4 regions of the Bacillus sp. TCT6 genome follow, and region 1 is predicted to be linked to each of the others. Evidence: riboswitches for the same ligand, from Rfam matches in the RefSeq annotation. Region 1 holds a riboswitch; each other region holds the start of a gene.
What was found. A riboswitch is a leader RNA that binds a small molecule or an ion and turns the genes downstream of it on or off. The one in region 1 is predicted to bind lysine.

Region 1 (3,215 bases):
AAACTTATCTGCTGCAAAACTTGCACCAGCATTAATTATGGGTAATGCTGTTATTTTCAAACCAGCAACTCAAGGTGCAATTAGTGGTATTAAAATGGTTGAAGCACTTCATAAAGCTGGCCTTCCAAAAGGTCTTGTAAACGTAGCTACAGGACGCGGTTCTGTCATTGGTGACTACTTAGTAGAACACGAAGGCATCAATATGGTATCGTTCACAGGCGGTACGAACACAGGTAAACATTTAGCGAAAAAAGCTTCAATGATTCCACTTGTATTAGAACTTGGTGGTAAAGATCCTGGTATCGTTCGTGAAGATGCTGACTTACAAGATGCTGCAAACCATATCGTAAGCGGTGCATTCTCTTACTCTGGTCAACGTTGTACAGCTATTAAACGTGTACTTGTACACGAAAACGTAGCCGACGAGCTTGTTAGCTTATTAAAAGCGCAAGTAGCTGAACTATCAGTTGGATCTCCAGAACAAGACAGCACAATCGTTCCATTAATCGACGACAAGTCTGCTGACTTCGTTCAAGGCTTAGTTGACGATGCTGTTGAAAAAGGTGCTACAATCGTTATCGGTAACAAACGTGAGCGTAACTTAATTTACCCAACATTAATCGACCACGTAACAGAAGAAATGAAAGTTGCTTGGGAAGAGCCATTCGGCCCAATCCTTCCAATCATCCGTGTTTCTTCAGATGAGCAAGCAATTGAGATTGCTAACAAATCAGAGTTCGGTCTGCAAGCAAGTGTCTTCACAAAAGACATTAACAAAGCATTTGCAATTGCTAACAAAATCGAAACTGGTTCTGTTCAAATTAACGGACGCACAGAGCGCGGCCCTGACCACTTCCCATTCATTGGTGTAAAAGGTTCAGGTATGGGCGCACAAGGTATTCGTAAGAGCCTTGAGTCTATGACACGTGAAAAAGTAACAGTATTAAACTTAGTTTAATTTTATATGTAGAAGCTGATCTAGTTTAGATCGGCTTCTTTTTATATCAAATAATTATTCATTCCTAATCACAAACTCTTCTCTATAATCTGATTATTACTATATCCATTGACGTATAAAAATTCATTTGTTACTCTTAAAGACGTTAATTTAATATTTAAATCCTCATTCGTATCTCGGTGAGGTAGAGGTTGCAATCATTAAGAGTATCATTTCAGGAGATGTAGTGGCATTGATGAAGGAATGAGAAAGGAATGGTTGCCGAAGTAAGTCGTGTCCACCATGCACGCTTGCTGGGTCTGCATTTAATAAGTGCAGAACTGTCACAAACGTTTCGTTTGTGGAGAGCTATCGAGAGGTATGTCGTGGGTTTCTTATAAGATAGAAAGCATGTAGCGGCAGATTACGTGCTTTTTTTGTTTTGTTTGGGACTTCTCTTCCTGACTCAGGAAGACATACATATCTCCTCGCTTGACTTGGTTATACTAACTTTGGAGGTATTTTTCTATGCAACAAAAAAAATGGGGCTTTTGGGTACTAACAGCTTTCGTTGTCGGTAACATGGTTGGCGCTGGTATTTTCATGGTGCCAAGTACGTTGGCACAAACAGCAAGCCCACTCGGTGTCACTTTAGCTTGGTTAACTACAGGGTTTGGTGTTTTAATGCTAGCTCTTGTTTTCGGTAATTTAGCAATTCGTCGTCCTGATTTAACGACAGGGCCACAAAGTCATGCATATGCTTTATTCTCAACACCAAAAAAGAAAAAAATGGCTGGTTTCAGTATGGTATGGGGATATTGGGTTGCAAACTGGGCAAGTAACGTTGCCATCATTACATCATTTGCGGGATATTTATCACTCTTCTTCCCAATTATGAAAGATACGCGACTACTATTTTCAATCGGCTCGTTTAACGTAGAAGTCGGAAAACTAATTACATTTACGATTTGTTCCATCTTACTTTGGGGAACTCATATTATATTAACAAATGGTGTAAGCGGAGCTGGAAAGCTAAACTTCTTAGCAACAACAACGAAAGTAACTGGATTCCTTTTATTCATCGTCGTTACGTTATTTGCATTCGAAGCTTCTAAGTTTGGACAATGGTACACGCCGATGATTGATAAATCAGGTGTATCACATGGTCTTCTTTCACAAGTAAATTTAGCTGCTCTTACAACGCTTTGGGCGTTTATCGGAATTGAATCAGCCGTTCTTTTATCAAACCGTGCTGTTTCCCCAAAAACGGTAAAACGTGCAACAGTTGCGGGATTACTTATTACAGTTGCGATTTACTTAGGAATTACAATTTTAACAATGGGTGTACTTCATGTTGATAAATTACAAGCTTCGGAACGTCCATTAGCAGATGCACTAAACGCTGCAATGGGTCATGGCGGCGGGAAACTTATGGCATTACTTGCTCTTACTTCCCTGTTCGGTTCTATCTTAGGCTGGATTTTATTAAGCTCAGAAGTACCATATCAAGCAGCAAAAGAAGGTTTCTTCCCTTCCTTCTTCACGAAAACCAATAAAAAAGGAAGTCCAATTTACTCATTACGATTAACAAACATTATGTCGCAAGTTTTCCTATTCTCAACATTATCAGGAACCATTGCGGAAGCTTATACATTCGTTATTACCGTATCAACATTGGCCTACCTCATTCCATATCTCGTTTCACCAATCTTCCAGTTAAAACTAGTCGCAACTGGTGAAACATATAAAAATGAAATGCGGGCAAGAATTACAGATGGTATAGTCGCAATGATCGCACTTTGCTACGCACTATGGGTTATTAAAACCGGCGCATCCGATATAAAAACGTTCCTTCTCGGAATTGGTTTATTCGTAATTGGATTTGCTTTCTATCCATTAATGAATCGTGATCAGAAAAAAAATAACGAAAAGAAAAACGGGCAAGTTGCATAACGCAATTTGCTCGTTTTTTCTTTTGTAAAACATATATAATAGAACAAAGAGGTGAAAAACATGTCAATCGAATCGCTATGGAGCAGTCGCTTCCAACAACATATTCAAAATATCATTACATACTTTGCACGTATGATTAACGGTTTACTATATAGCTTTATCTTTATTTCATGCGTTGGTGCATATTATTATGCTCAGTTTCTAAAAGCATCTCCTTCTAAAGGAATATCTTTAATAATTATAACGATTGTACTTACGTTCATTATAACGAGATGCCCTATCCGTACATTTATTCAAAAACCTGATGCTGTCTATTTGCTTGCAT
Region 2 (3,215 bases), 2.1 Mb from region 1:
TTTTGTAAAGCATTGTGTAATTCATCTGCTATTACTTCAATACGTTGTTTTAACTCTAAATTTTCAACTTTATATGTTACAGAATCTACAAAGATTCTTTTAGAAAAATTAGGATCGTGTTTACAAATAGAATCAGCTATTTTCTCTGCTAATTCTTCATTAAATAAAAATTTTAACGGAACATATTTACCCATTTTTTCACCTCGGTGGTCAAATGAAAACAATTTTTATTTTTTAATCGACAATCCATAAACTAAAGTCTCACTCGGAGTCGTAATACTAAAACCTGTCGTCTTATAATCAAGTTTCACTGTATCACCAGTGTATTCTTTCGTGAATGAATCCATTTGTACGATAAGCTCTACATCTTCATATACAACATCATCTGCGTTATATGTATCCCAAATTAAATCGACATCAACGAAAATACTACAAGAGTTCGTCATTGTTCCTCTAATGCGAACGATCTTTTTATCTTCACGTTCTAATCTACGTATAGCTGCTTTTGCTTCATCAGTAATACGAATGTTCATTGTATCCCAACCTTTATTTATATTTCCTTTATTATTGCAAAAACAGGAGCAATAATAAAGGAAAGAGGTTTGCAACAAAAAACGAGCAAACAAATTTGTTTGCTCGTTTCACTTTATTTTAGTTCACATTTATCAAGTGGAATCACTTTTGTTTTTTTCGTAAATTTATAACCTAACCATAGTACTAAGAAGAGTGGTAAACCGATGTAAGAAACGAGTACACCGTTCCAATCAATTGCTTCACCCATAAATGCGCCGTAGTTTTGTCCTAAAATTACGATGATACAAAGTGTAAATGCGAAGATTGGACCGAATGGGAACCATTTTGCTCTATATGGTAAGTCTTTTAAATCTTTTCCTTGTGCGATATATGCTTTACGGAAACGGTAATGACTAATTGCAATTCCGACCCATGCGATAAAACCAGACATTCCAGATGCGTTTAATAACCAAATGTATACAACACCGTCACCGAATAAAGAAGCAATGAAAGCAATACTACCAACAATTGACGTTACGATTAATGCGTTAACAGGTACACCGCGGCTATCTAATTTACCAAGAAACTTTGGTGCTTTTCCTTGGCGAGCTAAATCCCAAAGCATACGAGTTGATGCATACATACCAGAGTTACCAGCAGATAGTACAGCAGTTAAAATAACAGCGTTCATAACAGAAGCAGCAAAGGCAACGCCCGCTTTTTCAAAAATAAGTGTAAACGGACTTACTGTTACATCACTTGCAGCAAGGCTTTCAGTTGTATAAGGAATTAGTAAACCGATAACGAGAATCGCAAGGATATAGAATAAAAGAATACGCCAAAAGATTGAACGAATTGCTTTTGGGATATTACGTTCTGGATCAGATGTTTCACCAGCAGCTACTCCTAATAATTCAGTTCCTTGGAAGGAGAAACCAGCTGCCATAAATACACCGATAATTGCCATGATACCGCCGTTAAATGGTGCATCTGCAACTGTGAAGTTTTTAAATCCAACAGTTTCGCCGCCCATAATTCCGAAAATCATCATGAAACCAACAATTAAAAAGATAATAATAGTAACTACTTTAATAAGTGCGAACCAATATTCAGATTCACCAAACCCTTTAACAGATAAATAGTTTAAAAGGAAAATAATAGCTAAACATAATCCACTCCAAATAAGAGAAGGAGTATCTGGGAACCAAAATTTCATAATTAATGTTACAGCTGCAAGTTCAGCAGCAATCGTAATTGCCCAGTTATACCAATAGTTCCATCCAAGTGCAAAGCCAAGTGATGGATCAACAAATTTTGTTGCATACGTACTAAAAGATCCAGTAACAGGCATGTAAGCTGCAAGTTCAGCTAAGCTTGTCATTAAAAAATAAACCATAATTCCAATTGCGGCGTATGCAATTAATGCGCCACCAGGTCCAGCTGTATGGATGACACCACCGCTGGCAAGAAATAGTCCGGTACCAATTGTACCACCGAGAGAAATCATCGTAAGGTGACGAGATTTTAATCCGCGTTTTAATTCACCTTGTCCTTGTGTAGTTTGCGTTTTAGAGGTAGATTGATTTGTTGCGCTATTCATGTTCAACACTCCTTTTCTTGTAGGTTAGGAAGGAGCGGGGGAGAAAAATACAAAAAACCGCCAAAGGAATTTGGCGGAACGTTTCACAAATAACCACCCCATCATACCCTTCCGTTAAGATAGCACCCCACGTTTACACGGTAATTTGTAAACGTGACAGTTCTGTTCCTTTCGGAGACAGCCCCAGCTCATATTTCCAGAGAAGAAATATAAACTTCGGCAACCTTTCCTTTCAAACGGAGTTGGTGACATTCTCTGTGTCTCGTCCGTTTTACTCATAAAAGTCGCAACCTCTACCTCATCGGATTGATGAGGATTTGATATATTGCTAAGATTTTTAATATATGGCAATTGTAATGACTTTCTGAATATATTGCAAGATATTTTGTTAGGAAAAGTCAAAAAATATCGGTTATTGTATAGGAAACGCTTGCAAAACTCCACCCGAACCTATTATTATGTAGCAATAAGCAAAGAAAAAATTGTTATACAAATGTTTCGCAAAAAATATTGAAAAACCCTCTAAATAAAAAGAAAATTCAGAAAAATATAATTCGACATTCATGATAAAGTCATATTATTTGTTATAATTAGAGTAACGTTTAAGTAAAAAGGGGAAATCAATATGAAATTAGAAACAGAAAGGCTCTATATAGTGCCGTGTACAGAAGAGAGGATTCAAATTGCTAACGAGCAAGGATACAATAGCGGTCCGCATATTGTAGGGCATGTAAAGAATGTAAAACAAGATGCAGCTATATTACCATGGGGCGCGTGGTATGTTCTTCGGAAAGAAGATGATAGCGTTTTAGGTGATATTGGGTTTAAAGGGAAACCAAACGAGAATCAAACAGTAGAAATTGGCTATGGATTTATTGAGAAATATTGGAATCAGGGCTATGCAACAGAAGCTGTAAGAGAACTAATCGATTGGGCTTTCAAAACAGGAGAGGTAGAAACAATAATTGCAGAGACAATCCTAGATAACTATAGTTCGATTCGTGTTTTAGAAAAGTTACATATGAAGAGAGTAAATGCTACAGAAACGATGATTAATTGGAAAATAGAAAAATAAAAAATACCGCTCGAAGTATATCGGGCG
Region 3 (3,215 bases), 550 kb from region 1:
TTTTTTTCAATCCTAGTTTTCCGATATATTTTAATTATTTTATTTTACAAAAAAGGAATTGCCCATCCGAACAACTCCTTTTCTATTTAGACAAGCTCTTTAATACGTATGCGATCGTTCCCAATAATATTTTCATATGTTTCGCGTTCCACAACTACTTGCGATGTTCCGCCTTTTGCAAAGACCACGGCTGGTCTTCGAATCCGATTGTAATTATTCGCCATCGAATACCCGTAGGCTCCTGTACAGGAAACTGCTAGTAAATCAGCAGAAGCGACTTTTGGTAAATGAATATCCCAAATCAACATATCTCCACTCTCACAGCATTTCCCAGCAATCGAAACGAGTTCCTCATTCTCATCATTCCCTCGATTCGCTAACATTGCTTCATAACGCGCACTATATAAAGCAGGTCTTAAATTATCTGTCATTCCACCATCGACTGATACATATTTCCGAATACCAGGAATATCTTTCACAGATCCAACTGTATAAATTGTTGTCCCAGCATCACCTACAATGCTACGGCCTGGTTCAATCCATATTTCTGGCAATGGATATTCACATACAGTAAATTGTTCTCTCACTGCACTTGTTACAGCTCGCACATATGTCTCAAGAGTTAATGGTGTATCCGACTCTGTGTAGCGTATTCCAAATCCCCCGCCTACATTTAACACTTTTACTACATAGTTTGTTTGCTCTCTCACTTCTTCTAAAAATTGGCGAAGAACTTCAATTGCTCGAACAAAACCAGCTGTTTCAAATATTTGCGATCCGATATGTGAATGAATCCCTAGCACATTATAATTTGATTTTTGTAAAGCAAATCCAATTGCCTGCATCGCTTGACCGTTTGAAACGCCAAATCCAAATTTCGAATCATCTTGGCCTGTTGTAATATATTCATGTGTGTGCGCCTCTACTCCAGGCGTTACACGAATTAATATGTTCACAAATTTTCCATGTTGCATCGCTAAATCGTGTAAAATTTCTAATTCAAAGAAATTATCTACGACAAAACAACCAATATTCGCCTGAAGAGCCATCACTATCTCTTCTTCTGTTTTATTATTTCCATGAAAATGAATACGTGATGCTGGAAATCCTGCTTGGAGCGCAGTATATAATTCTCCCCCAGAAACAACGTCTAATGACATATTCTCTTCACGAGCTACTCGGCACATCTCCATGCACAAGAACGCCTTGCTTGCATATGCTACTTGATAAGAGAAACCACTTTCTTTAAAAGCACGATGAAACGCTCGGCATTTTCCTCGAATAGACTCTTCATCATATACATAAAGTGGTGTTCCGTATTGCTTTGCTAGCTGCGTCGTATCGCACCCTCCAATTTCTAAGTGTCCTTGCCCATTAATTCGGCTTGTGCCGTGTAAATACATTTAAATTCCTCCCTTATTTCCTCTAAAACTCATAACCCCAATCTTCTATTCATTGCAGCACGCTTTTAGATAGACAAAAAACGCGCGGAACAATGTTCACACGCGTTTCTTATTAGGAAAAATATATATTGAAAAAATAAACGAGTTGTTATCTCCTCAAAATAAGAAACCGCATCAACATCTCCAAATAGCTCTCCATAAAATAAATCTTATGACAGTACTACATTTATTCAATGTAGTCCCAATATATGAATAAGATGGTTATTCTTATATTTCGGCAATAGTCCCTTTCAACCTATGATCACAGATTCCATTAAATCTCCCATAGCTTACTCTTTCCTATCGCGGCCTCTACCTTTGAGAGTAGATGAGGTAAGTCTATTTAATTTTCAAACATCTAATTGTTGCTATTAACAATACCAAAGGACCATTTTATTTGTCAAACAATTTTTTATATTGTTTTTTTACAGTTTAATTTTGTATCGTTTGGTAAGCGCTTTACTGAAATCTTTGTCACTTCCCATTCGCCTTCTTCGTTATTAAATGTAATCGTTACCTTCTCAAATGGTGGAGCAATTTTCCCAGCAACACGTTCATACTTTGTCACTTCAATACTTGCTTGAAATAAATATGTACCGCTATACACTTTTTTTAAACTAATAATTTTAGGACATTGATAAGGTTTCAAACTTCCATATTGTTTTTCAATTGCTTTATTTATTTTTGGAAATAAAACAGAATAAAGTGCATCTTCCATAAGAGGTGCATCATATTGAGCTACCGACACACTCGGTGAAGTAAAAAGTATAACACTACTGCATGCTATAAAATATAATAATTTTCGCATTATAACCTCCGTATATCACGCGATTCTTTCTACGTACGATAATTATCATACATAGAAATTCTGTTTTATTGTCTCCCACCAATCTTTTTCTACTCGATTATTATAAAAAAGCCCACAACCCCCTTTTATTTTCGTATAATGATACTCATAGTATAATAATCATAATAACAAAGGACTGTTCGTATATATAAAAGGAGTCGTTAAGCAAACTGACTCACAAGAACTGTCATGCTTTTTAGGAGAGGAGTATATTATGCTACAACATCTGTTTCCAAAACTGCGATTTGCACTCGTTGCAGTCGTTTTACTATGGATTAAAACATATATTGTGTACAAGCTAGCATTTGATATTAAAATTGATAATTTCTTTGAAGAATTCATGCTTTTTATTAATCCACTAGCTGCGTTACTTTTATTTTTCGGCTTAGCTTTACTTGCATCTAAGCACCGAAACCGAATTATAATTGGAATCAGTTTTATACTGTCATTTATTTTATTTGGAAACGCAATGTTTTATGGGTTCTATAACGATTTCGTTACTTTCCCGGTTTTATTCCAAACAAACAATATGGCTGATTTAGGGACAAGTATAAAAGAACTCTTTACGTACAAAACATTACTTTTATTTGCAGATGCAATTATTTTAATGTTTATTTCGCGTAAATTCCCATCATTTGGCGACAAAACACCACTTTCCCGCTCAGAGAAGCGAACTTTCTTTAGCGGTGTAACAGCTTTATTAGCACTACAAATTGTTGTATCAGTTATTTATAAACCACAAATGTTCTCACGCTCATTTGACCGTCAAACTGTTGTGAAAAATTTAGGTTTATACACATATCATCTATTTGATATTACACTCCAATCCAAGTCTTCAGCTGAGCGTGTATTTGCAAGTGGCGATGGATTTTCTGAAATTAAGAACTATACAGACTCAAAAGACAAGCAAGTTGATAAAAACTTAT
Region 4 (3,215 bases), 880 kb from region 1:
CGGCTGTGGCCATCTGGAGTGACCATCATAGCAATCTCTACGCACTGAGAGCCGAGTCCAGTTACGCGACCAGCCCATTCACCTTCGACAGTGGCTCGCCCTTCGAGGTTCAAGCCAATCTCCTCGAAGAAAGAGATTGCGTTATCAAGGGATTCTACAACGATGCTGACATTGTCCATTCGTAGTAATTTGTTTTTTGCCATAGTCTTATCTCCTTATGTATAAAAGTTTATTATTTAATCATCCTCATAATTATACTACTAAGTAGTTACAAATTCCTTTCAGTCAAAAACACCTTGTCATAGTATATGAAAAGGTGACAAGGTGTTTTTTTATATGTCATATAGCATCTTGTTAACGAACAGCATTTTATTTAATAGGAAGGAAGTAGATTAATATGATTTTTTTATAAGCGTTACTGAAAATATCAAATTAGCTCATTTGCACTAAAGGCTCAATTTTCGCCATAAATGATTGATGCAACGCCTCAACACCTGTTACTAAATGAAGGCGGTCAATAACGACAGACACTTTAATTTCTGATGTACTTACCATTTTGATATGAATATTTTCTTCTTTTAAAGTAGTGAACATATTTGCAGCGACACCAGGGTTAGATACCATGCCAGATCCTACGATTGATACTTTTGCTAAGTGATTTTCATGTTCTACAGATTCGTAGTGAAGAGTTTCTTGATTTTGTTCCAAAACTTTTAAAGTTTCTCTTAAATCATTCGAGTGAATGGAGAAGGAGAGATGTACAGTTCCTTCATTTGTAATACTTTGAATGATGATATCTACATTAATGTGTGCTGCTGCTAATGTAGAGAAAACTGTTGAAAGCGAGCCTTGTTCTAGTCCTTTAATTGTGACACGTGTAATGTTATCCTCAAATGCAATACCTTTAACGATTGATTGTTGTTCCATGTTACATTCTCCTTTTACAATTGTTCCGTTTTCTTGTTCCATACTTGAGCGAACTTCTAAAACTACGTTATGATTTTTAGCAAACTCAACAGCGCGCGGGTGTAATACGCCAGCACCGAGATTAGCAAGCTCTAACATTTCGTCATAAGAAATTTCATCTAATTTGTAAGCATCTTTTACAACTCGTGGGTCCGTCGTATATACGCCTGTCACATCCGTATAAATATCACATTTTTTTGCTTTAAGTGCAGCGGCTAGTGCGACAGCAGTCGTATCAGAACCACCACGGCCAAGCGTTGTAATTTCATTTTCTACACTTATACCTTGGAAACCAGCTACGATAACAATCGTGCCTTCAGCAAGATAAGATTGAATACGATCTGTATGAATGTCAGTAATCCGTGCACTACTATGTACAGATTCTGTCGTAATACCTGCTTGCCACCCTGTTAATGAAATTGCATGATAGCCTTTTGCTTGCAGTGCCATTGTTAATAATGAAATAGTTACTTGTTCTCCTGTAGATAGAAGCATATCCATTTCACGTTTACTTGGATTTTCTGTGATAGCGTTAGCGAGTGCGACAAGTTCATCTGTGCTTTTTCCCATTGCTGAAACGACAGAGACAATGCTATGACCTCGTTCATATTCTTCAATAATTAAATTTGCTACATGTTGAATGCGTTCGACGCTTCCGACAGAAGTGCCACCAAATTTTTGAACAATTGTTTCCATTACAAATTCCTTCTTTCGTCTATTTTTAAGAATAGATTAGGAAATATATAAATCCCAATACTCCTGTAGTTACCAGAAAGACAAACAAAAAACACCATCTCAAATAAGTGAGGATGGTGCTGTTACAGGAAAAGGGAAACAGAAAACGGAGCTAATAAAAAAACCGCCAAAAAAGGAATATCATAAAAAAATGATATCTCTTTTTTGTAGATAGCTCTTCATACGTACACGTCTGTACATATGACAGTTCTGTTTCTATTCGAAAACAGCCCCAATTGATAAATGCAGAGAAATTTATCAATTTCGGCAATACTTCCTTTCATCTAAGTTCATAGACATCTCTGTGTCTCCATTAGAATACTCATAAGTATCGCAACCTCTATCTCACGTTTTAGGCGAGAGTGTTTGATTTATGAAGTTGTTGGTAACATTTGTTTTATAATAATTTAAATTTTTCGTGGAATCAAGTGTTTTATATATATTTTAAAAATTCTTTCTTTTTTATGAGGAAGTTTGTGAAAAATGTAGCAAAATAAATTCATTGCATGTACATTAAACTTATAGTGCATAGGAGGTGGGGAGAATGAAAAGGAAACAGCCTATTTATGTTGCGACAAAAATGAACACGACGATGGAAAAATTATGGGAATATACGCAAGAACCAGATATACATACAGAGTGGGATGCTCGCTTTACTGAAATTTCGTATTTAGAGAAAAAAGAAGGAGAACCACAGAAGTTTTTGTATAAAACAAAGATTGGATTTGGGCTTGAAATAGTTGGAGAAGGGGAATCAATAGGTGAAATAAGAAAAGAAACTGGTGAAAGAATTTCTTCTTTAAAATTTTGGACGGATAATACATTATCTCTTATTCAAATAGGACGTGGTTATTGGAAGTATACGCCCAATAAAGAATACATCCATTTTGAGACACAATATGATTATGATACAAGATTTGGTCGTATAGGAAATGTAATAGATTCCTATATTTTTCGTCCGTTATTAGGTTGGGCGACTGCTTGGAGTTTTGATGCCTTAAAATTATGGTTAGAAAAGGGGCTTCATCCTAGGTTACTAATTAGAAGAACAATGACGTATTGGCTCGTATGTTCTTTATTTGCTTTTGTATGGATATATCAAGGGATAGTGCCAAAACTACTGTTTACTCATTCAGAAGAAGTAAAGATGCTTTCTTTATTAATCGGTTCAAATGAAAGTAGTGTATGTATACTTAAAATAATTGGGGGGTTAGAAATAATTTTCGGTGTCGTATGGCTGTTGCCACTAACAAAACGAAAATTATTTATACTGCATATTATTGTATTACTAGTTTTAACGTTAGCGGCAGGATTTACGAATATCGCAAGCTTTACAGGACCGTTTAATCCGATTACATTAAATGTTCTTTTAATGGGGTTATCAATTGTCGGTTATATAAATAGTTTCGATTTACCAAGCGCGAAAAATTGCAAGAGGACGAGAAAGGGATAAGTGTATGGCTAATATGTATGAACGATTATTAGGGGATATCTATAAAAATCTTCATCCTGAA

Region 2: it holds a riboswitch for lysine, as region 1 does, so the genes downstream of both, AC0ONG_RS13790 (amino acid permease) here and AC0ONG_RS02885 (amino acid permease) in region 1, are expected to answer to the same signal.
Region 3: it holds a riboswitch for lysine, as region 1 does, so the genes downstream of both, lysA (diaminopimelate decarboxylase) here and AC0ONG_RS02885 (amino acid permease) in region 1, are expected to answer to the same signal.
Region 4: it holds a riboswitch for lysine, as region 1 does, so the genes downstream of both, AC0ONG_RS07485 (aspartate kinase) here and AC0ONG_RS02885 (amino acid permease) in region 1, are expected to answer to the same signal.

Annotation. Positions count from the first base shown of each region.
Region 1 covers NZ_JBVYHX010000001.1:582,952-586,166, reverse strand. Annotated here, with positions in the region: gene gapN (NADP-dependent glyceraldehyde-3-phosphate dehydrogenase) at 1-958, shown strand, start outside; lysine riboswitch at 1,136-1,317, shown strand; gene AC0ONG_RS02885 (amino acid permease) at 1,466-2,890, shown strand; gene AC0ONG_RS02880 (ABC transporter permease) at 2,951-3,215, shown strand, end outside.
Region 2 covers NZ_JBVYHX010000001.1:2,689,696-2,692,910, reverse strand. Annotated here, with positions in the region: partial or broken gene AC0ONG_RS13800 (hypothetical protein) at 1-194, opposite strand, end outside; gene AC0ONG_RS13795 (iron-sulfur cluster biosynthesis family protein) at 228-533, opposite strand; gene AC0ONG_RS13790 (amino acid permease) at 647-2,113, opposite strand; lysine riboswitch at 2,226-2,417, opposite strand; gene AC0ONG_RS13785 (GNAT family N-acetyltransferase) at 2,739-3,188, shown strand.
Region 3 covers NZ_JBVYHX010000001.1:1,137,039-1,140,253, reverse strand. Annotated here, with positions in the region: gene lysA (diaminopimelate decarboxylase) at 87-1,403, opposite strand; lysine riboswitch at 1,584-1,765, opposite strand; gene AC0ONG_RS05785 (DUF3888 domain-containing protein) at 1,855-2,250, opposite strand; gene AC0ONG_RS05780 (LTA synthase family protein) at 2,504-3,215, shown strand, end outside.
Region 4 covers NZ_JBVYHX010000001.1:1,459,513-1,462,727, forward strand. Annotated here, with positions in the region: gene AC0ONG_RS07480 (VOC family protein) at 1-203, opposite strand, end outside; gene AC0ONG_RS07485 (aspartate kinase) at 433-1,662, opposite strand; lysine riboswitch at 1,866-2,052, opposite strand; gene AC0ONG_RS07490 (DoxX-like family protein) at 2,246-3,154, shown strand; gene AC0ONG_RS07495 (DUF4166 domain-containing protein) at 3,159-3,215, shown strand, end outside.